DNA from 4 places in the Sporomusa sp. 246TCP1 genome. Region 1 is predicted to be linked to each of the others. Evidence: riboswitches for the same ligand, from Rfam matches in the RefSeq annotation. Region 1 holds a riboswitch; each other region holds the start of a gene.
What was found. Region 1 has a riboswitch for cobalamin ahead of AC1ECB_RS18805 (nicotinate-nucleotide--dimethylbenzimidazole phosphoribosyltransferase). Riboswitches for the same ligand answer to the same signal wherever they lie in the genome.
Positions count from the first base shown of each region.

Region 2: it holds a riboswitch for cobalamin, as region 1 does, so the genes downstream of both, cbiD (cobalt-precorrin-5B (C(1))-methyltransferase CbiD) here and AC1ECB_RS18805 (nicotinate-nucleotide--dimethylbenzimidazole phosphoribosyltransferase) in region 1, are expected to answer to the same signal.
Region 3: it holds a riboswitch for cobalamin, as region 1 does, so the genes downstream of both, AC1ECB_RS16230 (methyltransferase family protein) here and AC1ECB_RS18805 (nicotinate-nucleotide--dimethylbenzimidazole phosphoribosyltransferase) in region 1, are expected to answer to the same signal.
Region 4: it holds a riboswitch for cobalamin, as region 1 does, so the genes downstream of both, AC1ECB_RS10535 (magnesium chelatase ATPase subunit I) here and AC1ECB_RS18805 (nicotinate-nucleotide--dimethylbenzimidazole phosphoribosyltransferase) in region 1, are expected to answer to the same signal.

Region 1 is NZ_CM170492.1:3,967,509-3,975,049, forward strand. It holds gene AC1ECB_RS18775 (propanediol/glycerol family dehydratase large subunit) at 1-63, opposite strand, end outside; gene pduB (propanediol utilization microcompartment protein PduB) at 85-876, opposite strand; gene pduA (propanediol utilization microcompartment protein PduA) at 901-1,176, opposite strand; gene AC1ECB_RS18790 (EutP/PduV family microcompartment system protein) at 1,179-1,604, opposite strand; gene eutS (ethanolamine utilization microcompartment protein EutS) at 1,615-1,956, opposite strand; gene AC1ECB_RS18800 (response regulator) at 2,255-3,892, opposite strand; gene AC1ECB_RS18805 (nicotinate-nucleotide--dimethylbenzimidazole phosphoribosyltransferase) at 3,950-4,984, opposite strand; cobalamin riboswitch at 5,109-5,307, opposite strand; gene eutJ (ethanolamine utilization protein EutJ) at 5,418-6,233, opposite strand; gene AC1ECB_RS18815 (hypothetical protein) at 6,437-6,634, shown strand; gene AC1ECB_RS18820 (DedA family protein) at 6,918-7,502, opposite strand.
Region 2 is NZ_CM170492.1:947,002-954,542, reverse strand. It holds gene AC1ECB_RS04580 (cobalt-precorrin 5A hydrolase) at 1-335, opposite strand, end outside; gene cobM (precorrin-4 C(11)-methyltransferase) at 339-1,094, opposite strand; gene cbiT (precorrin-6Y C5,15-methyltransferase (decarboxylating) subunit CbiT) at 1,139-1,714, opposite strand; gene cbiE (precorrin-6y C5,15-methyltransferase (decarboxylating) subunit CbiE) at 1,711-2,343, opposite strand; gene cbiD (cobalt-precorrin-5B (C(1))-methyltransferase CbiD) at 2,322-3,416, opposite strand; cobalamin riboswitch at 3,534-3,705, opposite strand; gene AC1ECB_RS04555 (ChbG/HpnK family deacetylase) at 3,802-4,662, opposite strand; gene AC1ECB_RS04550 (hypothetical protein) at 4,795-5,106, shown strand; gene folE2 (GTP cyclohydrolase FolE2) at 5,162-5,950, opposite strand; gene AC1ECB_RS04540 (HD-GYP domain-containing protein) at 6,083-7,162, opposite strand; gene larC (nickel pincer cofactor biosynthesis protein LarC) at 7,360-7,541, opposite strand, start outside.
Region 3 is NZ_CM170492.1:3,416,987-3,424,527, reverse strand. It holds gene AC1ECB_RS16235 (TonB-dependent receptor plug domain-containing protein) at 1-1,208, opposite strand, end outside; gene AC1ECB_RS16230 (methyltransferase family protein) at 1,255-2,262, opposite strand; cobalamin riboswitch at 2,460-2,642, opposite strand; gene AC1ECB_RS16225 (DUF4931 domain-containing protein) at 2,890-3,657, shown strand; gene larA (nickel-dependent lactate racemase) at 4,255-5,532, shown strand; gene AC1ECB_RS16215 (UxaA family hydrolase) at 5,578-5,877, shown strand; gene AC1ECB_RS16210 (UxaA family hydrolase) at 5,880-7,040, shown strand; gene AC1ECB_RS16205 (GntP family permease) at 7,218-7,541, shown strand, end outside.
Region 4 is NZ_CM170492.1:2,161,157-2,168,697, reverse strand. It holds gene opp1C (nickel/cobalt ABC transporter permease) at 1-508, shown strand, start outside; gene AC1ECB_RS10555 (ABC transporter ATP-binding protein) at 508-1,341, shown strand; gene AC1ECB_RS10550 (ABC transporter ATP-binding protein) at 1,334-2,098, shown strand; gene AC1ECB_RS10545 (MATE family efflux transporter) at 2,118-2,438, shown strand; gene AC1ECB_RS10540 (ABC transporter ATP-binding protein) at 2,616-4,349, shown strand; cobalamin riboswitch at 4,441-4,622, shown strand; cobalamin riboswitch at 4,745-4,928, shown strand; gene AC1ECB_RS10535 (magnesium chelatase ATPase subunit I) at 5,063-6,091, shown strand; gene AC1ECB_RS10530 (VWA domain-containing protein) at 6,114-7,541, shown strand, end outside.

The DNA.
Region 1 (7,541 bases):
TACGAAACCATCCTGGTTCACAGGGCGGGCTTCCAACACTTCGAAACGTTTTGATCTCTTCATCACAATTCCCCCCTGTTATTTTTAGATATATGGCGTTGTCGTGGACGGAGCCGGACCAGCCATAGCTTCTAATACTTTTTTACCCACTTCTCTGGCACCAATTACTGCTTGACGAACGGCACCGGAGTCACCAGTGATTTGCAGAATAACTTCGTTGGAGAAAGAAGTGCCGCCAGCCGGACTGGCATAGCCGACAACTTCAACGCTAGCAGTTTTTACGGCGACATCGGCCATTAAGACGCCAATAGCAGCAGGTGCACCGACAATTAGACCAAAGGCTTTGCCAATAGGTGCGCCAAAGGCTTTATTAATCGCATAGCTGGCACGGGCCGTATATTGGAGTTCAAGATGACCGGCATCGTTACCATATACATCACCGAAAGTACGGTCAAGTTCTTTTAAGGCAACTTCAATGGCCCGGCGAGCATCAGATACTTCTTCGGCTCCGAAAATAATCAGGCAGCCATGACCGGCACCACCTTTGGTATCACGGGCAAGTTCAATTGTTACAATTTCGGTATTAGTGGCTTTTACGGCTTCATCAGCGGCCATAATGTGCGGGCCGGCCCCGGTACGGGCACCAAGAATACCGATAGAGCGATATTTGGGATCAAGTTTCATTTTTTCATGCAGCATCGGGTCGACGTTGGCAATAACCAACCCAACAGTATCACCGATAGCGGTACCAACAAATTCGGTAATACCAGGATTGCAGGCGGTCTTTACAACTTCCTGGGCAGGAGCGGCTTGAGCTTCTGTCTCGATGCGTTTCTTAATTTCATCCATGACCTTTTCGATCAACTGGTCTTGCATATAATTACACCTCCAAAATTATGGCTATTTAACTGTAGGAAGAATTTTCTCAACATCTGCATGCGGACGGGGAATTACATGAACAGATACCACCTCGCCTACATTTCTGGCAGCAGCAGCTCCTGCATCAGCAGCAGCTTTGACAGCTCCAACATCACCACGCACCATCACAGTGACTAACCCTGAACCAATTTTTTCATAGCCTACCAAAATAACATTAGCTGATTTGACCATGGCATCAGCGGCCTCAATAGCTCCTACCAAACCTTTTGTTTCAATCATACCTAACGCATCGCTCATAGTTACACCTCCTTTCGCGTGAGATATTCTGTTAATTCAGCCAAACCTGTTCCGGTATACGCAGAAACACAAAATAAAGGTTCTTTGATTCCTGCCTGTAAAAGACGGTTTTTGGCTTTTTCCTGGTCAGCCCCGGGGGCATCTATTTTGGTGACTACTCCTACTACCGGTCGCGGAAACATGGCAGTAAATCCGGGGGGGAGTGTGATACGACAATCTGTGGCATCCTGAACCATGAGAACTAACGTGGCCTCAGTCGCTGTCACGGCTAACGCCGAGTAAAAACGCGGCATTTGCGCATATTCACCAGGTGTATCGATGGCTCCGTTAGTAAAACAGATGCTTGATGTTTTTTCAGCCTTGTTACAGTCATTGTTAAGGGCATTAATTAATGATGTTTTTCCTGCTCCCACAGGTCCGACCAGCATAATCACAGGCTCAGGACCTTGTCAGTTTGGGGGCTGAAAAACCCAGACCCTCTGATAATAGGTTGATTACTTGATTTAAGGCTGCTTCGACAGCTGAAACATTGCCGGTTATAACCACAGAACCAGTAAAACGATCCATAAAGCCAATTTGTACTGCTGCCGTTTTAGTTGCTGCGTCGGCTGCAATAATCGCTGCTTCACAAGGAGTAATTGTTAAGATGCCGATGGCTCCCTTATCGACAATCCCCAGCTTCTCGCACAGTTCTTTTTTGGGGTTGGCAATAAGATGAGCTAACGTCACCTGTTTACCAGGCACATATTCTTGTACCACTCTCGGTTTTTCTTGAAGCATAACCCTACCTCACAATTCTGTTGTCTTTTTGACTTCTCTTACTAATTAGTTTTTTAAAAAAATTTACCTTGAGATGAAGTTGCGTAACCACAGGACATATTTGCGAGTATTGCCGCCCAAATATGTCCTTAAAAAAACCTGTTTTCACCCTATGGTACTTCTTTGTGAATTATCGGTGTTTTCCCAAATCACAACAAAAAAAAGACTGTTTTTCACAGTCTTTTTTATATCCGTCTAGTCTCCCGGTGGCATTTGCCGCCACAATAGTATTTTTTTGTTATATTCCCAAAACTTATTGCTACCCTTTTACTGCTTCAGAACTTGGTCTGCTATTTTTAAGCTCTGTACGGTATTGATTGGGTGTAACCCCCACTTCCTGACGAAATACCCGGCAAAAATAACTGGCATCCTGGTAACCGGCCTCAGCAGCCACGCGAACAACTGTCTGTTCCGGGTTACGCAGCATAAGCTTAGCCTTGTCAATTCTGACTTTAGTCAAAAACTCAACAAAGTTGCAGCCCTTTTCGGCTTTAAAAATCCGGCTGAAGTAGTAAGGACTTAAATGGACAGTTTGGGCAACCTCATCTAAAGAGATACTTTTATGGAAGTTTTCTATTATATAAGTACAAGCCTTATTTATTAGTCTTACATTCATACTGCTGCGGTTTTCCAGCATATTATCCAGGAATTGATCCAGGGAATCCAAAATCCAGTGACGCACCTCTTCCCGGTCTGAGCAGCTTACCAAATGATTTATACAGTTAAAATTGAGCAACGTTAATTTTTCGAGATTGGCACCGCCCTCGACAGCAGCTCGGGATAATACTATGAGCAGTTCGAGTACACACGCCTTTACCGTCTCCATACTAGCTTTGGCTGTAAAAATTTCGTGTAAAATATGCCCCAAAATTTCCTTAGCTTGCTGCCGTTCACCACAGCGAACTTTATCCAGGAGATTACGTTCATAATTAAAAGGGTAGTGGAAAGGTGCGACATTCAAGTGAGGCACATCGTCTATGTGAATTATTTGATTATCACCCAAATAAAATTTTTGCTGCTGTGCGCTTACTGCTTCAAGATAAGACTTATGAATCTGCAGCGGATCAGTATAATAGCGACCAATTCCAATTGTTAAGCTAATGCCTACCTGAATTATACCGTCCCTGATTTTTCTGGCCATATCCCTAACTTGCCGCTCTACTTGTCCCTGCTCGACTTCACCCTCATAGCCGACAAAAATAATGATTTCATCGCCGCCGAAAGGCACAATCAATATTCCATTACCGGCGATTTCGCAAACATGTGTGTATACTCGCTGCTTAACCACCTGTTTTTCCAGTTCCGATGTCTTACGGGTAAGCTGTTTAAAATTATCAATATTAGCCACCAAAATTACGCCGGAATCCGCTTTAAATCCCAAGAAACCAGCCCGATCTTGAAAGTTGGCCAGATCAGTAACCTTGCCGGTAATCACGTCATGGATAAATGAATTCTTGATAAACGGCAAGGCTTGATCAAGATTTTTTTTGAGCTCGGCTTCTTCCTGTGCCTTGCGTTTCCGGTGGGTGATTTTCTCCGCAATAGTCTGTAGCGTTTGCAGCAAATCTTTCGGTCGCAGCGGCTTTAACAGATACTCTGCCGCGCCCAGCGACAGCGCTTCTTTGGCATAATTGAATTCATCAAAGGCCGTCAGCATGACAATAGTTGTATCAGGCACCCTTGCTTTAATGGCACGTGCCGCCTCCAGACCATTAATCTCAGGCATACGAATGTCCATGAGCACAATATCCGGTTTTTCGGCAGCAGTAATAACTACCGCACTCTTGCCATCCCCGGTTTCCGCAATAATGTGAATCTCCGGGCAATTATGCTCAATAATAAACCGCAAGGCCTGCCGCTCTAATTGTTCGTCATCGGCAATCAACAGTGTATACATACCTGTGTCTCCTATATCTTTTCATCAGCAACAAGCAGGAAGATATAGCCTTACTTATTACATACCTGCCACTCGCTGCGGTTCTGGTGTGCTTAACTCAAAATCAGAAAGTTTCGCCATATTATACATAGTATAGGTCATGGTTTTAAGCATGGCAACCATCAATATAGCTCCGGTTCCCTCGCCTAATCCCATATTAGCCCTGATGGGTATATCATCAGCCAATATATTACCTAACAGCATCGCATAAGACATCCCCGGCTCTTTGGACATATGGGAAGGTAACCCGCAATGCTCTACCTCCCTGCTAATCCGTGCGGCACAGGCAAAAGCCACAGCGGTAATGAAACCATCAATGACAAAAGGAGTTTTGCGTTTTGCACACGCAATCATACCCGCGCATATGGCGACAATATCAAAGCCCCCAACACAGCGCAAAATATCCTCAATGCGATAAAAGCTTTCCCGATGGCGCTCAACGCCTTTAGCCACTACAACACACTTTCTTCTGATAACCTCATTCGTTGGTGTACTGGCTCCATACCCTACGACAAATTCAGGTAAAATACCGGTCATGGCATGCAACACGGCGGAAGAAGTAGTAGTATTACCAATTCCCATCTCGCCAAAAGACACCAAATTAGCGTCTTGGGTATCTATGGCATAATTAACCATCTCTTCCCCTACATGCCAGGCCTGCTCAAATTCAGCCGGTGTCATGGCTTCCTCTTTCATAAAATTTTTGGTGCCGGAAGCAACTCTGCGGTTGATGCCTACTGTTTTTTTGTTATTGATTCCAATATCAATTACCGAATAGGGAACATTATTAACCTGACAAAAACAACTAATAGTCGCTCGCCCGTCTACCATGTTCTGCGCCTGAAGGTAGGTAATTTCCTCGGGAAAATTCACCACACCTTCTTCAATAACGCCATTATCGGCTGCAAATATTAAATGATAGGGTTTAATTTCCGGATGCATCGTACCCCAGGCCAATAACATTTTTTTAAAAATTTTCTCTAATAGGCCTAGGCTATTTACTGGTTTTGCTGCACCATTAACTAAATCATCTACTCTTGCCTGAAAATTCATGCTGAATCCCCCTATTTTTTTGTTTTGCGCCAATACAATAAATAAAAAAAAACCTAGCCCAAAAGGGCCAGGGTTATATTTTCATAAAATCCTGTCCTTCTGGTACTACCTCTGGCGCGGAGGTAAATAACAGCCAAAACAGGCAGGTCTCCTGGCTTACGGATCATAAGAACACCCTTGCCTTCCCGCTTGCCGGTGGCATAATAAAAGCATTCTTCCCCGATTACAGTGGCGCGACCGCGTCGTTTAAGGATTGCAATCCTTCCGAACTTCCCTATTCTCCTCTTAGCTTACTAAGAGGCACCTGTATGGTGGCAAATTATTAAATTTTGATCTGCTATACTCGTTCTACAGTTATGACCATTCTCCTGTTAGCCTATGTAGGTTCGCAAGATGTTGAAACTTTTAGTCAGAAAAGTTCTATTATAAAAACCTAACCAAACATTGCAATTCCCAGTGGTGTCACCAGCAAAGGATGGGGCGGTACATGGACCTGCCGGCCAAACGCTTTGCCAAACTCGGTTTCAAACCCCTGCAAATACGCCGTACCGCCCACAACATAGATAGGATAGTCATCAAACTCTTCATAGCCAATTAACATATTTTTAACCACAGTTGCCATTTTTTCCACAACCGGCAGAATCACCGGCATAATTTTGCGGTGCTGAGTCAAGTCGCGTTTCAATAACTCCGCTTCTTCAAAAGATATCTTATATGCCCCTGCCAAAACTAGGGACACATGCGTACCCCCTGTTGGTTCATCAGCCGTAAAAACTAACTCTCCCTTATGTAAAACAGCAATACCAGTAGTACCACCGCCAATGTCTACCACAATGCCATGCGAAATCCCCAAAGCCATAGCCGCCGCCACCGGTTCATCTACCTGGCAGACGGGTTCCAAACCAGCCCCGGCAATAATATGACCACAGGCCATCGCGTTTCTTCCCATCGTCCCAGGCGGAATAGCAGTAGCTCCTTTAACTAAGGTAACTCCCATTCGCGCTTCAACCTCAGCCTTCAACTCTTCAACAATAACCATGGCGCCCCGAAAATCAACAACCAAACCGTCTTTTACAACTGAAGCCCACTGCATACTACCCGCCACCGGATTACCTGCCTCATCAATAACAACCAGCACCACATCGGCTGTTCCCAGGTCAACACCTACCTTGTAGGGGCCTGGCAAATCGGCTACCGTTTTGGTTTCAATCAATTCATGCAATCGATGAATCTTCTCATAAGTTTCCACATTAGTCCCCCTGCCGCCCACCGTCATTCTCAAATGGCTATGGTATTATATTCCCTTAAAATTTGGGTAAATACCTGTCACCATAGTCATAATTTTTATTACCTGTAGTTTACTCTCCCCTTTCACACTTGTATATAGTAGATTCTTGCCTTTTTCTGTTGGTAAATCTGATATGGATACCGTCATCCACAATCCAATCCACTATGGCTACCAAAGCCAATATTACCCGCTTAGAAAGCAAGATTGACCAATACGGCGAAGTCCAGCAAAAAGACATCTATCATTTGCTCCAATTAACCAGTAGAAAAGTTGATAACATCCACGAAGACTTAAAGTCCCTGGCAGAAGTCACCGGCGAACATGAAATGAAACTTCGTACTCTTGCCCGCCGTCCTGTTTAGCAGCAAATAAGAAAACCGCTAACGCAATCCTTTGTCTTACGTTGAGTCAATGGAGTACAAGGAGCGGGGTTTTACTTTTGGCATTGCCCCAAAAGTAACAAAAAGTCTAGGCCCTAAGCCTCCAAAAGCTGAAAAGCCGGACGATATTCCTAAAATCCGTAAACTCGCTACGCTCAAACAGTACGGATTTTTTAACGGAATACCGCCCGGCTTTTCTCCTGCGGAACGCTTTTTCCGGCAAAGGCCGGGGGGTTACGGAAGTTACGAGGGGTACCGGCTGGAGTTATTTTTTTGCGCAAAAAAGCCAATACCCAATTAGAATGGTGATAGCCAACACACCTGCTGCTGTCAAACCAATCGAATTACCTAAACCAGCTAACTGTTGCCAATTATGCCCTAGCCCAGTTCCCAGATAGATAAGAGCACCACACCAAATAACTGAACTAACAAAAATTCCGGAAATATAGATCTTGCCATTCATCTGGACAAAGCCTGCCGGAATTGGAATAGCGCCGCGAATTACAGGTAGCAACCTTCCAAAGACAATAGTGAAAATGCCGTATTGATTAAGCCATTTCTCAATCATCAGCAGTTTCGACTCAGTTGGTATGAGGAAGGAAAAATGTTGAGCGATATTTGTTCTACTAAACAAACCCAGTCCATAACTAATAGCAGCCCCCAGTAAATCTCCCAATGCGGTGACCGCTATCGCAGGAAGCATTTCTAGTTGCCCGCTATATACTAAATAACCGGTAATCCCCAAGGTTACTTCCCCTGGTAGGGGCAGGCCTGTACCTGTAAGCAACATAGCTACAAAAATAGCAAAGTAACCATAGGTGTCGATATGATTAAGTACTGCTTGTTCCATTGTCGAATTACCCAACCTCCACTGCGTAATAGATACATT
Region 2 (7,541 bases), 3.0 Mb from region 1:
GCCAGCTCATTGGCACCGCCAATATGACCTGACAGCAAACTAATTGCAAAATTGCCGCCATCATCCATAACCACTACCGCCGGGTCAACCCGTTTATCTCTAACATAGGGTGCAATCACTCTCACAACAATACCTGCTGCCATAATAAAAAGCAAACCATCATAATTTGAAAATAGTTCACCGGCCAAATCACCTAAACAGCAGTAGGTATGAGGTTCATTGCACGGATTTCGCCCAACCTTTGCATATATATCAACTTCAGGCCCGATAAGCGGCGCTATCTTGCTGGCTAATTCAGCGCCTTTATTAGTTACTGAAATGACTGCTACTTTCACAGCCTACTTGGCCTCCCTGAACATATGTCCAAATTCGGGGGCGTAGAGTCTGGATAAAGCATACTCTGTGCTTAAAACCTTGCCAACAACAATCATAGCTGTACGGTCAATGTTATTTTCTTTAGCAAGCTGAGCAATTGTAGCCAAGGTAGCACGAAAAATCTTCTGATCAGGCCAGGACGCCTTTTGCACAATCGCTACCGGCGTTTCCTTTGTATAGCCACCGTCGATTAGCTCTTGTACCACATCGTCCAGCATATGCACACTCAAAAAGATGCACATAGTTGCCTCATGACTGGCCAGCTTAATTAGCTTTTCTTTTTCAGGTACAGGCGTACGACCTTCCAGCCGGGTAATAATCACCGTCTGAGATACATCGGGTAAGGTATATTCCTGTTTTAAAGCAGCAGCGGTAGCCAGAAAAGAGCTAACACCCGGGATAACCTCAAAAGTAATATCTTTGACTGCCAGCTTATCCATCTGTTCCTGGATAGCACCATAAATGCTGGGATCTCCGGTATGAAGTCTGACTACCAACTTGTTTTCTTTAACCCCTTGTTCCATAACAGCAATAACTTCATCCAAGGTCATAGAGGCGCTATTATAGATGGCAGCACCATTTTTAGCCAGCGACAGCAGTGCTGGATTGACCAATGAACCAGCATAAATAATAATATCCGCCTGTCCCAAAAGCCGCTGACCTTTAACAGTGATTAATTCAGGGTCGCCCGGACCCGCTCCAACGAAAAAGACATTCATGTTACTATCTCCCTTCTTCTTAGGCTGTTACATCCAGCCTGAACCTATTTACTACACGCGATTATGTATATCGGATTAAGTGCCTTGAACATATTACTGGCACCTACTGATTGAATTCGGGTTACCTGCACCGAGCAGGCATCGACATTGTATTCCTTTTTCTCTCTCAGTATATGAAGTGCAGTAGAGAGCGTTTCCACTGTAACTGCTGTTACAACCAACCGTCCACCCGGTTTAAGCAATTTGTCGGCACAAGCCAGTATATCTGGCAATTTCCCGCCACTGCCACCAATTAAAATAACATCAGCAGCCGGCAATCCTGCTAATGCCTCCGGGGCTGCTCCCAGTATCGGCTCAACATTTTCCACTTTAAATTTAACGGCATTAGCCTTGATTAAGTCAAAACCTTCTGCTTCACGTTCAATGGCAAATACCTTGCCATGTTTAGCTAGCAAAGCTGCTTCTATTGACAATGAGCCGGTACCTGCACCAATATCAATGACAGTATCATTAGCGCCAATATTAGCCTTTGCTAAGGTTAATATCCTAATCTCCTGCTTGGTCATCGGAATATTGCCCCGAATAAACTGACTGTCTGGAATCCCTAGCCCCTGTGTCATGCCTTCACCACCATTACACTATGTTCAAACCCGGAAATTGACCTTGTCTCAGCCAACGTTGCACTGACTATTTCCTCATTATCATAGGACAGATTGGTGCATAGCCACACACAAGCAGTCACCGGCCAACCGTGAGCTAATAGAATACCGGCAATCGTTGCCGGATTATGCTGAGTATCTGTTAATATCCCCACCTTATATCCGGGGCGATAGCATAATACATCGTCAGCAGCCCTGCGGCCATGCATACTGATTAAAGCCGCATCCTGCCAAACCTCGGCCACTCGCGCAAAAGCAAGCTGCACTGAACTAATTCCCGGAATAACAGTAAGGCGCTTAGCGGCAAAACGCTTTCTCAGTGCAGTCAACATACTGTAAAACCCTGGATCACCTGATACCATAACAACTACATCCTGACTGGCAAACTGCTGTTCAATAAAATCAAGCACACCGGTAATATCTTTGTCAATCACCCTGGTAACCTGATTATTCGTCGCAAAGGTATCAAGCGACCGTTGACTACCGACCAAAACAGCCGCCGCCGTAATTGTCCGGCTGGCTATTGGCAACAGATAATCAGGCGAGCCGGGACCAATACCCACAACAATTATTCGATAGGTACATTCCATCCTAAATGTCCTCCAATTTCCCGGGCCGTCTGATCAAGCCCCAGTATCTCTCCCTTTAAAGTTACAATAACTGTTCCCACTGTTAAATCACCAAACACATACCGCATGGCTCTGCTGCTGGCCCTTTCAGCCAATAAATTATACACCTTGTTCATATTATAGCGGGCAATAATCGGCATAGCTGCTTCGGTTGTAGTCGCAGACAACACCTCTTCAATGGCTGCCTGCGGTGCGCCGCTAACGGCCATATAGGCAGCTATTGTTTCCATCCGGGCATCAGCCATTCGATTATGCGTATGGAATATTCCTGCCGAAACTTTACCGATTTTCCCCAGATGACCAAATAAAAGCACCCGTCGCATTTCATACTTCACGGCATTTTCCAACATATGTCCGATAAAATTACTTGTTTGCACAACTGTTTCAGCTGGTAAACCATAGCGATTAACGGCAATATCCTGTCCAATCTTTCCGGGGGCAAATACGATTTCGTCATATCCCAGTGCCCGCACCACACTAATTTGGGGTACCAGCGAATTTTTAAAGGCTTCTTCAGACATGGGTTCAACAATCCCGGTAGTACCAATAATGGATAACCCGCCCACTATTCCCAGCGTTGGATTAAGCGTTCTAGCAGCTATTGTCTCCCCATTGGGAACGGAAATAGTAACTACAGCTCCTTTACCTGGCGGCAAACAATCGTTAACCGCCTTAGTAATCATGATACGCGGTCCAGGGTTTACAGCCGGCTCTCCTACCGGCATAGCCAGACCCGGTTTTGTCACCGTACCGACACCCTCACCGGCCTTGATCATAATTCCCGGCTGATCGGTTATAATTACTTCCGCTACAATTTTAACCCCATTCGTAATATCCGGATCATCGCCGGCATCCTTAATTACCCAGCCAATACCGCCATTAGCAAGCGCATGACTGGCAGCAATCGGCGCTGTCAGTGTTATGCCCTGCGGTGAAATTACTTCAACGACTGCAGCCTGCTGACCTTGCCAGGCCAGTACTGCCGCTTTGGCAGCTGCGGCCGCACAAGTCCCGGTAGTTATTCCTTTGCGCATTGGTATTGGTATATCAGACAATAGAAAAACCCCCTTAGCAGGGGGTATAACACCAAACAATATATGCATTTTGCCTGATTATTGTACCCACACCTGCCTATCTTCCGTAGGTCCTAGCGGCGTGTGTTAGAACAGGCAGGTCTCCTGACTCTGGTTCATCGCCGCCCTAAGCCTTCCCGGTTTCCCAGTGGCAAATTTAGGAAGCATCCCCATTACAGTGGCGGGACCGTGCCGGTATTACACCGGACTTCCCTATTAAGCACAAAGCACCCATTCCCTTACACTATCAAATTATGTTAGTGGTATTATTCCATATAATTGGCTCTTTTCCTGCTAGCAAGACGATAATTATCAAAATTAAATATTTTAATTTAAATTATAGCAATCACCCTTTACTGTTATTCATCCCGGCAAATGACACGAGTTTAATATTCTCTTGTTCCAAACGCTGAACAACCCGGCAGCTAGTAATTGCACTCAGTTCCTGCTGCCAATGGTATTGCCAGTTAAATACGCTATTGAGAGCAACCTCATCTAAGCCAGGATGAACCATAACTTCTGTTATGCCCTCAGACAGATTATCAATAATAGTAAGTAGTAACTTTTCCTCCATACTGCCGCCCGCTACCATTCCATAGAAATGATCCGGTGCCGCTAAACCAGCCTGTCGCGCCTTAAAACGAGCCATACCAGCCAAAATACTAAGACCGGAGCGGCCAATTATCCTGCCTGCTCCCGGTTTAAAACCACCTAAGAACACCAGCGATTCAGCCGGTATCCGTATAGCCCTGATATTAAATTCTTTGGCAATACTTAGCACAATATCAAGAATCCCCGGCACCACATGCAGGTGCTGATGGCTGTCAAGATGAGTAATCGTAATGCCAGCCGACAATATTCTTTTAACCTGTGCCGTTAGTTCACGGCGCACATCGTCTAAGCAAATACCTGCCAAACAAAACTTTTTCAAAAATGCCGGATAACTGGTACACAACATCCCCTCAGTATCAACTAAGGAAGGAATAGACCCCGGATCAGTTACCGACATTCCACCCACAAGTGTAAGATGAGCACCAATCCCCAATTGCGGATGTTCGGCAGCTAACGCTGCCGCATGATTAAATGCAGGTCCACCGGCCATAAGTGAAGTACTCGTAATACAGCCTCGGATATGCCCTTCGATAATGCCAAGATTAATGTTTTTATGTAACCCAAAATCATCTGCATTCACAATTAACTGTTTCATATTATAACCTCAACTGGGATTTTTTATATGAATTGCTATTGGGCAAAAAATCCCTGGTATGACTTGATATATGTTTTCTGATACTAATATTGGTCACATGGCCAAATTAAAATTCAGGGAGGTAATCACATTATGGAACAATCCAAACAAAGCAAACAAGCAGCAAGCAAAAGCGAATATGGTACCTTGACTGCCAAGATGGATGCAAATAACGATTACTCCAGCAAAGCCTCCGGAATGTCCGGAACATCCGCTAGTTCCGCTAGTTCCGCTACTTCCGGCACAGCTTCGGCTACCTCTGCAGATATGAACAAGTTAAGCCAACTTGCTAAACAATCGCAAACAAGCAGCAGCACTACCTCAGCGACCAATTCGAAAAGCGCTATGGCCAACCAAACCTTAACTGCCAAATATGACGCAAATGGTGACTATTCCGCTGAATAGTCCCAAAACCCAAATGCGGCGCCGGACTAGCCTACTGGAGTCCGGCGCCGCTTTATTAGCTTTCTACACACTCAATATGCGAGGCATAGGCGCTATGGTTATGAATAGATTCATAGTTTTCACACTCAATTTCAAACCATTCAATACCATCAATCTTACGCAACGTTAAGACTAAGTCCCTGAGTACATCTTCAACAAATTTAGGATTTTCATAGGCCTTTTCCGTAACATATTTTTCATCCCCGCGCTTTAACAAAGGATATACCTGACAACTTCCTTGTTCTTCCATCATTGCTGCCAAATCTTCAATCCAGATAAACTTTCCCGGCTGTTGTTTAATCTTCGCCTTCATAATCCCCCGCTGGTTATGCGCCCCATATTGCGATATCTCCTTACTACAGGGACATAGTGAGGTAAATGGTACCGTAATACCAAACATCAAGTCCAAATGCCCGCCATGCACTAAGTTACCTGAAAATACACAATCATAATCCAGCATGCTTTTAAAGCCACTCACTGGTGCCATCTTTTCGATGAAATATTTAAAATTAATATCAATATGCGCTCTTTTGGCCTGCAAACGGTCAATTGTGTCTGTCAACATATACTCAATTTCCCGGTAGGACACCGGTTTTTGACTCCAATCGCTAAGAATTTCAATAAACCGGCTCATGTGTGTCCCTTTGAACTCTTGCGGCAAATCAACGGTAAGCTTAATTTTGGCTAAAACACTTTGAAAGGAACCGCTTTTAGTTTTTATTAAAAACGGCAGATGCACATCACTGACTCCAACTTTTTGAATTGCAATACCACGTTCGTCACAGCTATTTTGGACATCTTTAATTGTGCTATTAGAACTACGTCCCTGGGTAGTTTGCCTCATAATTGTTCACTCCTAGTATGATACAAAATAGGATCAATCCGGCCTGCCTCAGCATAGCTAAGAAATATACTCCCCTTATCGCATTAATATTAGTTAGGCTCTAGCGATTTTCACAATTCGCAACGTTTTGTTACATTCTAAATCAATATATTCCTTATCCTCAGTAACTACTATTGGCCGTGATGCCATAAATTGTCCCAAATAAATTACTTCCGCTTGGCGGCCATCACTTAATTCAACAATATTGCCGATAAAATAATCACGAACATTATTTAAAAAAATTGCACCAATCTCAGGATCAAGCTTTTGAAACATTTCCTCAACAATCATTCCGACTACTGCAAATGGTGAGATTTTACGATGATAAACGCGATCCGAAGTCATAGCATCATATATGTCGGCAACCGCAATAATTCGCGCATATCGATGAATTTGATCGCCATAAACGGCAAGAGGATAGCCACTGCCGTCAAACCGTTCATGATGCTGGAGAATTCCATGAATTACGCCGTTTGGAATCCCCTGCTTCGTGGACAGCAGTTTATATCCCCTGGTTGTGTGAAGCTGCATAATCTCCATCTCGTCAGACGTAAGCTTGCCTGGTTTATTTAATATTTCAAGTGGGATTTGGGTTTTACCGATATCATGAAGCAATCCGGCTAGTATCAAGTCCTTCCATTCTGCACCTGTATACCCAAGCCACTTACCCATTACTCCGCATATAATGGCTACATTAACAGAGTGATGAAAGGTGTAATCGTCCTGTCGGCGCACCAAATTTACATGATTAATTACACCAGGCGAATTAATCAACGGTTCAATCGCATTACTAGCCAACTCCTTCATGGCATCCAGCGGAACCTCTTGAAAAAAACGAGTTTTGGCAAAGGCTTCCTTCACAACACTGACAGTATTATCATAATCTGCATAGAACTTTTTCCGGACAACAGTTTCAGGAATAGAAAAATCAATACCTGGCTCAGATGGCAATGCTTCTTTAATAAATACTGTGGTAATATTCCAAAATTCCAAGCCGTGCAGCATACTGTCTGTGAGAATTGTACCTTCACTTAAAATAACCTTGTCCTCTGGGGTTAGTACCATCCGTCCAATTTCCATGCCAGGTTTTGCCTCACTCAGCGAATATGGTTTGATACAATACCTTACCGCCACGCTTCTTCCCTCCCCTGCGAGCCATTTATTTAATTATGAAAGTTACAATATTAACAATTATAATTTTACATATTTTCAGTTTTTCCTGCTAACAAAGGGTAAATTCCTTTATATCTGCTCAAAACTCTTAAAATACAGCCTATAAACTTGACTTAATTCATCTTTTCATACTTAATTTATCCATAACATAAATATCTTTAACAAATTGACATGGCTTCTTTTAATGCCAGCTGCTGGACTACCTTAAGCGGTATTCCCGACTTCGCCGCAATTTTTCGACAATCCTCGTATTCAGGCGCAACATTGCATATTTTGCCCTGATAAGAACTGACTTTCACTCTGACATCCCCCCAGGGTAATCCGATAACAATAAATTCAC
Region 3 (7,541 bases), 550 kb from region 1:
TCGAATCGCAGGGACGAAATCATCAAGCATTGGGGCGACAAATTCCATTCATCTTGCACATATAGCGCCGAGTAATCGGTTTTTACCTCTGAGCCGGTGTATGTTTTCCCGTGGAAACTTTTGCTGAAATTACCATCCCCACTTTGAATTCCGGTTCCCCGGAACAGTTCCGGACGATATTCTCCGCCTACGGTAAGTTTATGCAAATTGCCGATTCTCCGGCTTAATCGTGCTTCCAGGCCGGAAATCGTGCTGTACCCATATATTGAATTGGTATATTGACCACTCAAACGATTAATTGTGTTATTGTATTTTTCCCAGATGGAGTGATAGGCAGTCACTGATAATTCCCTACCCGGGAGACTTTTTTGATAGTCTAATGAATACCTTTGGCGACGATTATCATCATGGATATCCGTATTAACAATAATGCCGCCAAGTCCTGACATAGTGCCATACTCGTTCGTATCTTCCTGCAAATAAGACGTGCTCAGTGTCCATGTTTCCTGAGATGTTGGCTGATATTCCAGCCGAGTGTCCACATGGGAGCGTGTGCCAAAAGGGAAAAAAGTAGTTCCGTTGGTTTTGAAAAAGGCATCATTTTTCGTGTTGTCTGCGGTAAGAGTAAAACTCATCTTGTTTTGCCGGCCAGAGTCGTAACTCAAGGAATAGCAGTGCTCATTGTCTCCATGTTTCGTCAGGGTGCTGTTTTTAAATTGCAGCACGGTCTTAGGCTCCTGCGATTTTTTGGTAATTAGATTGATAATACCACCCATTGCATCCGCGCCATAAAGAGCACTGGCGTTTCCCCGTACGATTTCGATTCTCGCGATATTGTCCAGGGAAAGACGGTCCAATTCATAGTCCGCATCAGGTTCTGCCGGAATACGTTGTCCGTCAATCAGAATCGTTGAGTAACGGGAATCAAAGCCGCGGATGGACAGAGCGCGGCGACCGCCACTGCGATTGATAGCCACGCCCGGCAAAGAATCAATGATTTCTCTTAAGGTATGGGCGTTTCGCGACTGAATTTCTGCGGCGGTAATGATGTCAACTGCATTCGGGACAGCTTTTGTGTCTAGTGGTGTTTTAGTCGCGGTTACAATGACTTCAGGTAAGGGGAAGGATTCCAACTCGGTGCATGCCGCCTGACTGGAAGGCATTAAGGCGATCATTGGTGCAAGGAATATTATCAGCTTTTTTCTCATTGCGTTTTCTCCTTTTTCTTTTTTTGTACATGTTATCAAACCTTGGTCAGTCGCGCCGATACCATTCGCCCTGTAGTCCTGATATTACACCGTTTTGCTCGTTTATGCTCAATGGTTGAAAACCTGCAGCAGTTAAAGCCGCTTTGATGCGGCTTTTGGGCATTAAAATACGCAGACCGGCAAGGTGACTAGACAGCCAACCGACAATGGACTCCTTAGGAGCTGTGTAATCATCACTTACGTCGTGGCTGACAAGGTATAAGTACGCACCGGAAAGCGCTGCCGCGGAAATTTTTGTAACCAATTCATCCAGAGCGTCGCCGCCAAAATCAAGAACGCCGGAAACAATCAGCAGATGATAGCCGCAACCGATGTCGTCGCAGGTAAAATCTCCTTGGATGATAGAGAAGCGATCTTCTAAGTGTTCTTCTGCTATGTGCCCGGCCGGAATATCGGCTACGGACGGATGTTCAAAGATAACTCCGGTTGCCTGGGGATGTTCTTTGCCGAACTCTAGCGCCATCCGCCCCGATCCGCCACCCAAATCAAGAAGGTGAAGGGGTGTTGATTTGGGAAAAATATTCTGTGCGGATTTAAGAAATGACTGGACCCTTCCGGTAAGAATTTCTGTTGCCGATAGGCGGGCTAATTCCCGGAAATTATAAAAGGCATGTCCTTGATCCTGTTGACAGGGTGCAGCAGCACCGTGACGCACCAATTCCTCGACTTGTTCCAAGCTGGTTTTTTTTTCCCAAAAGAGAAAATATTCGCCTAGGTATAAAGAACTGTTTTTATCAAGATATAATTGCGCTTCCGGCGAGTTTCTGAAAAGATTGTGTTCCTTTTTTAACAGGCCGATTGAGCTTAATGCCGTCAAAAAAAAGTCCATGTTTTGTGGGTCACACTGGGTGTGTTGTGCAATTTCACTGGCAGATGATGGCTTTTGGAGATAGGAACATACCCCCAGGCGAATTGCCGCAAACAGTAACTGCGCTTCTTTGTGTTGCTGAATCAAACGGTAAAAGATCGTGGGGCTGTACTCGGGAAAATCCATTGTTTATGCCTCCTTTAAAATAATTAGCCTGATGTTTTTTGTATGCCAGGTATCCAAAAAGAGCAAAAAAAAGTTGCCGGCCCGTTAAGCTGACCGACAACTTGGCATGCGTGGATAAAGAAAAGCCGACTTGGGTTGCAAGCCGGGAATATAACAAAAACACATGTCAATCCCCTTCCTATCGCTCGTAGGTCAAAACGGTGATTATCAGATAGGCAGTTCTCCTGGCTTTGGCTCTTTGCTTACTCAAACCTTCCCAGAACATTCATTCCAGTGGTATATTTTTGAGTTCGCTCCCCATTACAGTGGCGTGACCGCGCCGGTATTGCACCGGTCTTCTCTATTATGCCTGTGTAGGCACCTATCCTTGCTTTATGCAATTTATTATTATTTTAACAGTAGCACACAGGATTGTCAACCAGGGTTACAATTAAACAAATAATTGGCATATCCATCCAGGTGGACAGATCTTATTAGTTACAGGTGGGCATGGTTTTTTTTTCTTTAAGTGATAGCTGAATTCTTGGCGGATCTTCGCCGATAATTCAGGCGTGAACGTCTCGGAAATTTGCCCGGTGTGGTATAATATGAAGAGCAACACACTCTGGGCCATAAGGAGACTTAGCCATGACCTCAAGGCAGATTCATCTTGTTTTTGACACCAAGATTGGCGGCACCAAACCGGTGACCGTTGTCGATAACGGCCATAAATGCCCCTTCTGTTGTCGCGACAAACTTGAGGGCATCATCGCCGAAGACGGGCCGATACTCCTAATTGTCAACAAATATCCGGTGCTCCGGGACACCTTCCAGACCGTCCTCATCGAAACCGATGACTGCGCATCCGAACTGTCGCTCTATCCAAAGGACCATCTCCACCGGGTCATCCGCTTTGGCATTGAGAAATGGCTGGACATGATCGCCGGCGGCGAATTTGCCACGGTCCTGTTCTTCAAAAACCACGGCCCCAGCTCGGGCGGCTCCATTCGCCACCCCCATATGCAGATCATCGGTCTCCGCCACCTCGACTACACCGCCAACATCCCCCCGGCCAGCCTCGAAGGCATCGTCATCAGCCGCGACGGCGGCGTTGAACTCACCATCGCCGACAAGCCGCTGGTCGGTTTCATTGAACTCAACATTAAGCTTGCCGACCTCGGGTACCTCGACCGCCTGGCCGACTACCTGCAGATCTGTGCCCACTACTTCCTCCACCACTTCAACCGCCAATGCAACAGCTACAACATCTTTTTTTATCATATAGGCGGCCAGATAACCGCCAAAGTCATGCCCCGGTTCGTTACCTCGCCCATCTACGTCGGCTACGCCATACCCCAGCTGTCCACCCGCATTCCTGACGTTGCCGCTGACCTCAAGCGAATATACGGATTATAATTTCGGATGAATGATATTTGTAGTTTCGTAATTATGTGGGAATAATTTCAACTGAGAATAATATCTTAAGGTGATTATTAATAATCAGGCATTTTATTCAGTAGCTATATTGGTTTATTTGCCATAGGATAAAGAGACCATTTTTTATCTCAAAAAAGGTGAATTTGCAAGGTTGCGGATCGCCTCTACCAATCGAATCTGGAAAGGAATTAAACCCGCGAACTTTGCGGGTTTTTTTGCTGTGTTTTTTGAAAGGTTTCGGATAGTTTCACCATATTAATATTACATAAAATAGAAAATATGGAATTTAGACAAAGGATTTGTCTAATTTAGGGAGAATAATATAATGAGTCAAAGAACCGTCACCTGACTCTACATATACGTGAGACAGTTACTAGAATGTCATAAATATGTGCAAAGTGAACAGAAAAATCCTATCGTTGCAGATAATTATTGTCAATAGGGAACAGAGGTTTTCGACTGAATAAATTGAAATTTTATAATATTAATAGTTGTTTAAATAGCTATTAATCTAAATTACAGCGATTTTCTGCAGAAAGCGCAATAATTGGTACGACATTACATCAAAAGGAGCAAATGATGACTACAATTAAGATTCCTTATGGTAAAAAAATTTTGGAAGCTTATGTAGCAGAAGAGCAACTTGAAGCGGTTTTGGAATCGCGCGCTCATCACTATAGACCGGAAGCTACAGAAGCCGACCTTGTAAAGCAGGCGCTTGAAAATCCTATCGGCTCGAAACGTCTGCGTGATTTAGCTAAGGGATGTCGTAAAGTTGTTATTATTGCGAGTGACCATACCCGGCCAGTTCCAACGAAAATTATGGCACCGCAAATGCTTGCGGAAATTAGAAACGGCAATCCGGATGCAGATATCACATTTCTGGTTGCTACCGGATTTCATCGCGCTAGCACGCAGGAAGAACTTTTGCACAAATTCGGCGAAGAAATAATGAGAAACGAGAAGATCGTAATTCACAATTGCTGGGATCAGGATGCTTTGGTCGATGTGGGTAAACTGCCTTCCGGCGGTGCGTTGGTGATTAACAAACTGGCAATGGAGGCAGACTTATTGGTTTCGGAAGGGTTTATTGAACCACATTTGTTTGCAGGTTTTTCCGGTGGACGAAAAAGTGTCTTGCCAGGTATCGTCAGCGGTGTAACCGTTATGTCTAACCACTGTGCCAAATTTATTGCTCATGAAAAAGCACGAGTGGGAATACTTGATGGCAACCCGATTCATACTGATATGCTGTATGCCGCTCAGCAGGCCAAATTGGCATTTATCCTAAATGTGGTCATCGATGCTGACAAGCGGATCATTAAAGCTTTTGCCGGTGACAGGGAGCAAGCCCACATAGCCGGTTGTAAATTTGTCAGCGGGCTGGCCAAAGCAGAAGCAAAACCGGCCAATATTGTTATTACTTCGAATGGTGGGTATCCACTGGATCAAAATATTTATCAACTTGTGAAAGGCTTGTCTTCTGCGGAGGCTACTTGTAAACCAGACGGTGTTATTATTATTTGCGCCGCTTGTAACGACGGGCATGGCGGAGATACCTTTTTTAAATGGTTTCAGGATGCGCCGGGAGGGGCCAGGGAGATCATGGATAAAATCATGAAAATTCCGCCAGAGTCAACCATTCCTGATCAGTGGGCAGCTCAAATTATCGCGCGTGTCCTGTTAAAGCATACCGTTATTTTAGTAACTGATCAGTGTGATCATCAGATAGCCAAAACTATAGGTATGAAGACTGCTTATACCTTAGAGGAAGCTTTGAAGACTGCTGGATTGATTGCCGGTCCGCAGTCCAAAGTTACGGTCATTCCTGACGGTGTAGCAGTCATATTGTAAAAAAAAATTACATTTAACAGATCAAAAAATTTAGGGGGCGAGATCTTGGCCATTGACGCAATCATGTTGAATTCGGCAGATAATGTTGCAACAGCAGTTCAAATACTAAAGGCAGGGCAAAAGGCAGATGTCCGTTTGGGACATGACATTCGACAGATCCTTATCGGTGAGGACATTCCTTACGGTCATAAATTTGCCGTTCATTCTATCCCTAAGGGACAAGATATAATGAAATACGGAGAAGTTATTGGACGGGCTACGCAGGAAATTCGTGAAGGGCATCATGCCCATACTCAAAATATTGAAAGTTTGCGAGGCCGTGGTGATTTGCAGGGGGAGGCTTAATTATGAATTTCATGGGTTATCGTCGCGCTAACGGTTCGGTAGGGACACGAAATTATGTCGGCATTTTATCAGCAGTAGTATGCGTTAACGAGGTAGTAGAGGCTATTGCCAGTAAGGTACAGGGGGCGGTTCGTTTTACGCACCATCAGGGTTGCTGCCAGACCCCCCTGGATATCGGGCGTGTCAATCATACTCTAATCGGGCTGGGGAGTAATCCTAATCTGCAATCCGTAATCATTGTCAGCCTAGGGTGTGAAAGTACCGACCTATCAGCAGTTATTGAAGGCATCAAGGCCAGCGGCAAACGCGTGGAGCATCTAATTGTCCAGGAAATCGGCGGCGCGGCGCGGACCACGGCGGAGGGAGTGCTCCTGGCTCAAGATATGGTACGGGAGGCGTCGTTACAGCAACGGGAAGTTTTTCCGATCAGCGAGCTGGTTTTAGGTATGAAGTGTGGCAGTTCGGATACTACATCCGGGTTGGTGCCCAATCCGGCCATTGGGGTGGCATCAGATCTATTGGTAGAGGCCGGTGGAACATCCGTATTAGGTGAAGTTACCGAATTCATTGGCGCTGAACATATTTTGGCCAGACATGCCGCTAACGAGCAAGTGGCGCAAAGTATTTTGAATCTAGTTTCCCGCATGGAGAAACGGGCTATGGCAGTAGGCGAAGACATTCGGGGTGGGCAGCCTACTGGTGGCAATATTAAAGGAGGCCTTACCACTATTGAAGAAAAGTCTCTGGGTGCTATTGCCAAGGCCGGGTCGGCGCCTATTCAGGCAGTATATGAGTATGGTGTACGACCGCAGGTCAGAGGGCTGGTTGTTATGGACTCGCCGGGACGGGAGCCAGAAATTCTTACTGGTTTGGCAGCTGCTGGCTGCAATGTAATTGCGTTTGCTACCGGACGGGGGGCACCGCAGGGATTCCCCTTTGTGCCTGTACTGAAAATTACCGGCAGCCGTACTGCGGCTGAGAAAATGAGCGACCATATTGACATGAATCTAAGCGCGGTGATCGACGGGGGAGACACCATTCCCGATGCCGGACGGCGTGTTCTGGAGGAATTGGTATGTGTCGCATCCGGTGGCATGACCAAAGCAGAAATATCCGGTTATACCAATTCAATGGATATCTTTATGTGGGGGCCGGTTATTTGATCTGAGTGGGAGGTGATGACAAAGAAGGGATAATAACAAAGTTTTATATACTCCAGGATATGCTCTTTATATGCAGTATTGGACTTAGGGGTACTATTGCTGAGGCTGGTTTGCAAATATCAGACCGGCAATTGTATCCGTAAGAATTCACCATATAATGAAACTGGAGGAATGATCATGGGTAGTATTATCGCGCTAGTCGTTGGAATCGTCGTGCTACTTTGGCTGATTATCAAGACCAAGATTCAGGCTTTTCCGGCACTAATTTTTACTTCAATTCTAGTTGGGCTGATGGCCGGGCTGTCGACCGCCGACACAATGAAGGCTGTATCAGGTGGCTTTGGCGGAACTTTAGGCAGTATTGGTATTGTAATTGGTTTTGGCTGCATTATGGGGAAATTCCTTGAAAAAAGTGGTGCAGCCAAAAAAATGGCGCTCACTATCCTAAGGATGGTTGGAGTAAAAAATGCGGATGTGGCGCTTGGCCTGTCAGGGTTACTT
Region 4 (7,541 bases), 1.8 Mb from region 1:
ACTGATTTTGGCGATTATCGGTGTATTGGGAACGGGAATTTTCAATATTCTTCTCGCAATGGTTATCGCCAAATGGGCCTGGTATGTCAGGATGATCCGTTCCATCGTGATTCAGTTTATGGATAAGAACTACATTTATTTTGCCCGGGTGTCTGGCTGCAGTGCCAGGTATATTATTCAAAACCATCTGCTGCCAGGCGCTATGGGAGAAATCTGCGTGCTGGCTACTCTGGATGCAGGCGGCATCATTTTGAATATTTCCGCCTTGTCCTTTTTAGGTTTGGGTGTTCAGCCTCCTAACGCGGAATGGGGAATGATGCTTAATGAGGCCAAAAAGGTTTTGACGATTAATCCTTGGCAGATGCTGCCGCCGGGGTTTGCCATTTTTCTGGTGGTTGCCGCTTTTAATTTTTTGGGTGACAGTGTTCAGGAAGCTTTGGATCCACAACTCAATAAAAGCAGTAAAAAACGTCTGTCTATTTTTAAACGCAAGAAGGCGGTGGCTTAATGGATAATTTACTGGTTGTACGGAATTTAAAGGTTACTGATCTGCGGAATCAAGAGGAAGTCATTCACGGCGTCAGTTTTGAACTAAAAAAGAATAGTTGTCTGGGGATTGTAGGCGAAAGCGGCAGCGGCAAGTCCATGACGGCTAAAGCTATCCTGGGTCTAACCAATCCCTGGATGCACACGGAAGGAGCGGCAAAGTTTTCAAGCGAACAGGGCACTCTGGATTTGTTGCAACAGGAGGCAAATACACTGCGATCTATCAGGGGACAACGCATTTGCATGATTTTGCAGGATGCTATGTCGGCATTTGATCCGCTGGCAAAAATCGGCAGTCAAATGGCTGAAACTTTCATCGAGAATAAAGGGTTTTCCCGATCAGAAGCTATGACTATGGCTTTGGCCGCTTTGAGGATAGTCAATATGCCTGACCCGGAACAGGTACTCAAAAAATATCCCCATCAGCTTTCCGGCGGTATGCTGCAGCGCTGTATGGTGGCGATAGCTTTGGCTATGAAACCCGATATTATTGTGGCTGATGAACCTACAACCGCTTTGGATTCCATTAATCAGCGTTTAGTTGTGGAAGAGTTTAAGCTGCTAAGGCAGCAAACAGGAGCGGCTTTGATTTTCATTTCCCATGATCTGGGTGTGGTGCAGTATCTTTCTGATCAGCTTTTGGTTATGCGCTGCGGGGAGCGGGTGGAATACGGCGAAGCAAAATCGATATTCCAGAATCCTCAGCATGAATATACGAAGTATTTGATTGACAGCAGGCGCGAGTTGGCCCAGTCTTTCCAAAAATCCATGAAACGGAGGGCGGTCAGTGCCTAATTTAGTTGAAATTAATAATGTTGAAAAAAGCTATGTAAAAGCCGGCGGCAATTTTAGCAGTAGTAGAGTCAAGGTATTAAAAGGAGTTACCTTTGCTATTGAGGAAGGCCTATGCGTGGGTCTTATCGGTGAAAGCGGCAGTGGCAAAAGTACGCTGTCCCGGCTGATTTTAGGGCTTGAAAAGCCTGATAAAGGCGCTGTTTTAATTGAGGGGCAGCCTGTGCCAGAGTGGATCAAAGCCAATCAGGGAAAAATGAGCGTGGTCTTTCAGGACTATACTTCTTCAGTCAATCCTAAGTACACCATCAAAGAAACTATCGCTGAACCCATACGCGCCATGAATTATGCGGGAAACTTAGAGGATAGAATTGATGCTCTTCTGGCTAAAGTAAGCTTGTCGCCTGATCTAAAAGACCGCTATCCTCATGAACTGAGCGGTGGGCAGGTTCAGCGTGTCTGTATTGCCAGAGCCATTTCCACCAATCCGAGATTTATCGTTCTGGATGAAGCCATCAGTTCCTTGGACGTATCTGTTCAAACACAGGTAATGAATCTGCTTCATCAACTTCGCCTGGAAATGAAAATGACATATCTTTTTGTAGCTCATGATCTGCAGGCTGTGGCTCATTTGTGCAATAAAATTGTATTTTTGTACAGAGGGGAAGTTGTGGAACAGCTCATGAGCGCAGATTTGGTTAATGCGCAAAATGAGTATGCAAAATCACTGCTGGCATCGGTTATTCCCTTTGATGTATAAACTGGAAATAAAAGCTGTATTGGCACTTGCTGTACCTACTGTCATTGAAAATTTTTTATTGACCAATGTTGGGTTTGTGGATACTTTTTTTGTATCACAAATCGGTTTGCATGAAGTCGCTGCTGTCGGAATGGCTAATGCTATTGTAGCAATTTATATCGCGGTATTTCTGGCAATGGGAATTGGAACGTCCTCGCTAATTGCTCAGTGCATGGGGGCGGGGGAAGTAGATAAAGCTAAAGCAATAGCAAGGCAGTCAACCTCTTTTATATTCAAAAATCAAAAGTATCTTTTCCCTTGCTCAAAGGATCATCCAGTGCATTTACACTTCCTTTGCTGAGGATTTCCGGTCCGGCAGTTATTGAACGTTTGGTTATGCGTCTAGGGCAGTTGTTTTATGCAGGACTAATTGTACAGATTGGAACCGATGTCTACACGGCTTTTCTGTAGGCAGGGAAGCCTCCTTTATTTATATAAGGGAGGTCTATTAGCTATTATTATTCAGGGGGAGGTAGCTATGCTCAAACGATTTATTTTGTATTACCGTCCACATCTGCCACTATTTTTTCTTGATTTCTCTTGTGCCACGCTCATGGCCGCCATAGATCTGGTATTTCCCTTGGCTGTACGGCAGGTTATTGATCATATCCTGCCAGCAGGGGATATTTCCCTGCTGCTATGGGCAGGCGTCGGACTGCTAATCATGTATATGGCAAGTTATGCACTGCAATATACAGTGGAGTACTTCGGCCATGTACTTGGGGCTAAAATGGAGTATGACATGCGCCAGGAACTGTTTGCCCATGTGCAGAAACTGACATTTCGCTATTTCGACAATACCAAGACGGGATATATAATGTCCCGGATTGTCAATGATCTCTTTGAGATCTCCGAGTTTGCCCACCATACACCTGAAGGGATTTTTATCGTCCTTATCACCATGACCGGAAGTTTTTTTATTTTGCTTACACTTAACTGGCAATTAAGTTTGCTTACATTTTTGTTTGTACCATTTATGTTATGGTTTGCCTTGGTCAGGAACCGCCAATTAAAAGATTCTTTCCGGGATATGCGGCTTAAAGTAGCTGATATTAATGCCCAGGTAGAAGACAGCATTTCCGGCATCCGAATAGTCAAAGCCTATGCTAATGAGTGGTATGAACAAGATAAATTTACCCGGAGAAACAGCGATTTTCTTGCGGTTCGCAAACAGGCGTTACGGATTTTTGGGTCTTATCATAGTGGTATCAGTTTTTTCACTAATATAATTTATTTAACAGTACTCATTGCTGGGGGGATATATATTCATCATGGGTGGCTGACGATGGGTGAGTTTATCGGCTTTTTGCTATATATCTCTATTTTCTTTAACCCTATCAAACGCATTACCGGGCTGACTGAGATGTATCAAAAAGGCATGGTCGGTTTTCGCCGTTTTGTGGAAATATTGGATATGGAACCAGATATCGTCGATACTCCCGGCGCCAAAAATCTCACCAAAGTCAACGGACACATTGTGTTTGATCAAGTGACATTTAGTTACAATGACAAGCACAATGTGCTAGAAAGTCTCAATCTTACAATTCAGCCAGGAGAGACGGTGGCGTTCGTTGGTCCATCTGGTGGTGGTAAAACCACCTTGTGCAGCCTTATTCCCCGATTTTACGAAATTGAGCAAGGCCGGATACTGATTGATGGCATTGACATCAGGCAAGTGACGCAAAAATCACTACGGGAAAATGTCGGTATTGTCCAACAAGACGTGTTTTTATTTTCTGATACTGTCAGGGAAAATATTGCGTATGGCAAAATTGGCGCTAGCGATGAGGAGATTATTGCTGCAGCTAAGCGAGCAAATGCCCATGATTTTATTACAGAGCTGGAACAAGGCTATGATACGTTTATCGGTGAACGGGGTGTCAAACTTTCCGGCGGGCAAAAACAACGGATTGCTATCGCGCGAATGTTCCTGAAAAACCCACCCATTCTTATTCTTGATGAAGCGACCTCAGCACTGGATAATGAGACTGAGCGGGTCATTCAGCAGGCCTTAACCAAGTTGTCCTGTAACCGCACAACATTGGTAATTGCTCATAGGCTGGCTACTATTCGTGGCGCGGACCGGATTATCGTGCTTACCGATGAAGGAATTGTGGAAGAAGGCTCGCACGCGGAATTATTGGATAAAGCTGGTTTTTATGCTCGGCTGTACGCGGCCCAGTTTGATGGGTATTTACCTGATGTTGTATAGGATACTGGATTTAGCTGAATATATAAAGAAATGCTTGAAACTATTGACAATGTAGTTGCTTTTCTATAGTATAAATAATACAAGTAAGTAATTTAATATTATTGAGTTAGGTGCCCATATGGGCTTAATAGGGAAGACCGGTGAAATACCGGCGCGGTCCCGCCACTGTAACGGGGAGCAAGCTTAAGATATACCACTGAAACAACCGTTTTGGGAAGGTTTAAGCAAGCCATGATCCGAAGTCAGGAGAACTACCTAACTGACAATCACCGTTTTTCACCCACGCGGTATGGGGAGGGGATTACAGTTAGCAATTCTTCTGGGATATTCCAAGAAGTTTGTGATTTGGCTGAATTCACTCCTGGTATAAAAAACCAGGAGTTTCCTATTTTAACAGAATATTGACAGAGTCAGGTGCCCGTAAGGACTTAATAGGGAAGACCGGTGAAATACCGGCGCGGTCCCGCCACTGTAATGGGGAGCAAGCTTAAGATATGCCACTGGGATGAAACCGTCTTGGGAAGGTTTAAGCAAGCCATGATCCAAAGCCAGGAGAACTGCCTGAGTAACAGTCACCGATTTACCCACGAGGTATGGGGAGGGGATTATATATATTTAACAAGTTTTCGAAAGACCTTCCTTACTATATAAGGGAGGTCTCTTTTTTTAGTTAGAGCTAAATGGATGAAATTTACAAGGAGATGAATTAACGTATGCAACATACTGCTGTATATCCATTTGCTGCCATTGTTGGGCAAGAGGACATGAAATTGGCACTCATATTAAATGTAATTAACCCCCTGCTGGGTGGGGTATTAATCAAAGGAGAAAAAGGAACAGCCAAATCAACAGCCGTTAGAGCGCTGGCCGATCTATTGCCTGCCATGGAGGTTAGCAAAAGCTGTCCTTTTCATTGTGATCCGGCAGATAGCAGCCATTGGTGTGATGTCTGCCGGGAAAAAATGGGACAGGAACAGGGTCTGGCTACTCAGTCTGTCAAGATGCGGGTGGTAGAACTGCCTGTTAGTGCAACCGAGGATCGTGTTGTTGGTACGCTGGATATTGAACATGCCATCAAGCAGGGGGAAAAGAAATTTGACCCCGGCCTGTTAGCACAGGCTAATCGCAATATTTTGTATGTAGATGAAATTAACCTTTTAGATGATCATGTTGTTGATGTGTTGTTGGATGCCGCCGCCATGGGAGTCAATACTGTGGAACGCGAGGGTGTATCTTATTCCCACCCGGCCCGGTTTGTGCTGGTTGGCACAATGAACCCGGAAGAAGGTGATATCCGGCCGCAGTTATTAGACCGCTTCGGATTATCAGTGGTTGTGACCGGAGAAAACCAGCCCGAGTGGCGGGTGGAGGTTATTAAACGGCGTTTGGCCTATGAAAAGGATACAGACAGCTTTGCCCGGCAATACCAGGAGGAACAGGAAACCCTGGCAAAAAGCATTATACAGGCCCAACTTTTGCTGCCCCAGGTAACCATTAAGGATGAGCTGCTCCTGCTTGTCGCCAAACTGGCCATTGCGCTTGATGTTGATGGCCACCGGGCCGATATTACCGTTATTAAGACCGCCATGACGCTGACTGCCTTTGCCGGACGGACGGAAGTAAAGTCAGAAGACGTAAAAAAAGCTGCGCGTCTGGCGCTGCCTCACCGGATGCGGCGGCGCCCCTTTGAGGATGGCACGTTGGACTGGGATAAAGTAGAAGCTGTGTTTGCGCAGCAATAAGCCAAACGGGAGGAATGCTATAATGCAGCGCATGATATTTCCGTTTGCGGCTATTGTCGGGCAGGAAGCTGTCAAGCGAGCGCTTTTGATTGCGGTTGTCAACCCCAAGGCTGGAGGTGTTTTGGTGGCAGGGGAAAAGGGCACAGCCAAATCGACGCTGGTGCGTTCTTTGGCAGAAATTATTGGTGAAACCAAGTTGATTGAGCTGCCGCTCAATGCCACTGAGGATATGGTGTTTGGTGGTTTGGATATGCAGCATGCTGTCGAACGTGGCGAGCGCCGCTTTTTGCCGGGATTGCTTGCCAGGGCCCATAACCATATTCTCTATGTTGATGAAGTTAATTTGCTGCGCCATGACTTTTTGGGCAGTCTTTTAGATGCAGCTACGACCGGTATGCACCAAGTGGAGCGCGAAGGAATTTCCTGCGTACATGAAGCAGCTTGTACTCTTATCGGTACTATGAATCCGGAGGAGGGAAGCTTATCCCCCCAGATTCTTGACAGGTTTGGATTATATGCTGCTGTCAGCCGGGAACAAAATGAGGTTCAACGGGCTGAAATTGTACGGCGGATTCTGGATTGCGAAGCCCAACCGGAAAAATTTTGTCAGCGTTATGCTGCTGACATGGAAGAAATCAAACAGCAGGTGGCTGCTGCTAAAAGCCTGCTCCCTGATATTACTATAGCTGAACCTATGATGCTGCTTTCAGCACAGATGTGTGCTAAGGCACATTCGGCAGGTCACCGGGCTGAACTGTTCTTATTGGAAGTCGCGCGGGCGATTGCAGCACTTGCCGGGCGCACCTATTTATTGCCTTGTGATCTGGACGAAGCTGCCTGTTATGTACTGCCGCAGCGCATGCGCCAGGAGGAACAACCGCTGCCGCCCGAACCACCTGAGCAAGATCAGGATCAGGAACAACCACCTGATGACGAAGATTCTGCCGACCAACAGGAAACTCAGCCACCACCGCCTGATTCGCGCTCAGACCAGCAAAACCCGGAAGAGTCGGAAGAACAGACAGATCCTCCTGCTGAGCAGCCGGAAAGTGAGGGCAGCGATCAGGAAAAAGTGGCCGATATTGATACTGATTTTCCCTTTGTCCGGATGGAATTATCGTTGCCCCAGGATCGGCAGGAACGACGAGGCAGCGGCAAACGCAGTTTAACGCGTACTGATACCAAGCAGGGACGCTATGTGCGTGCAGGTATCCCGAACGGGCCGGTGACTGATTTGGCCTTTGATGCTACCTTGCGGGCGGCGGCGTCTTATCAGAAGTTCCGCGCCAGAAACAAATGCGCCATTGCTATTGAACACGAAGATTTGCGGCAAAAAATCCGGGAAAAGCGCATTGGCAGTACTTTCTTATTTGTCGTGGATGCCAGTGGTTCCATGGGCGCGCGGGAACGGATGCGGGCCGTCAAGGGTGCTGTGTGCGCCATGCTGCAG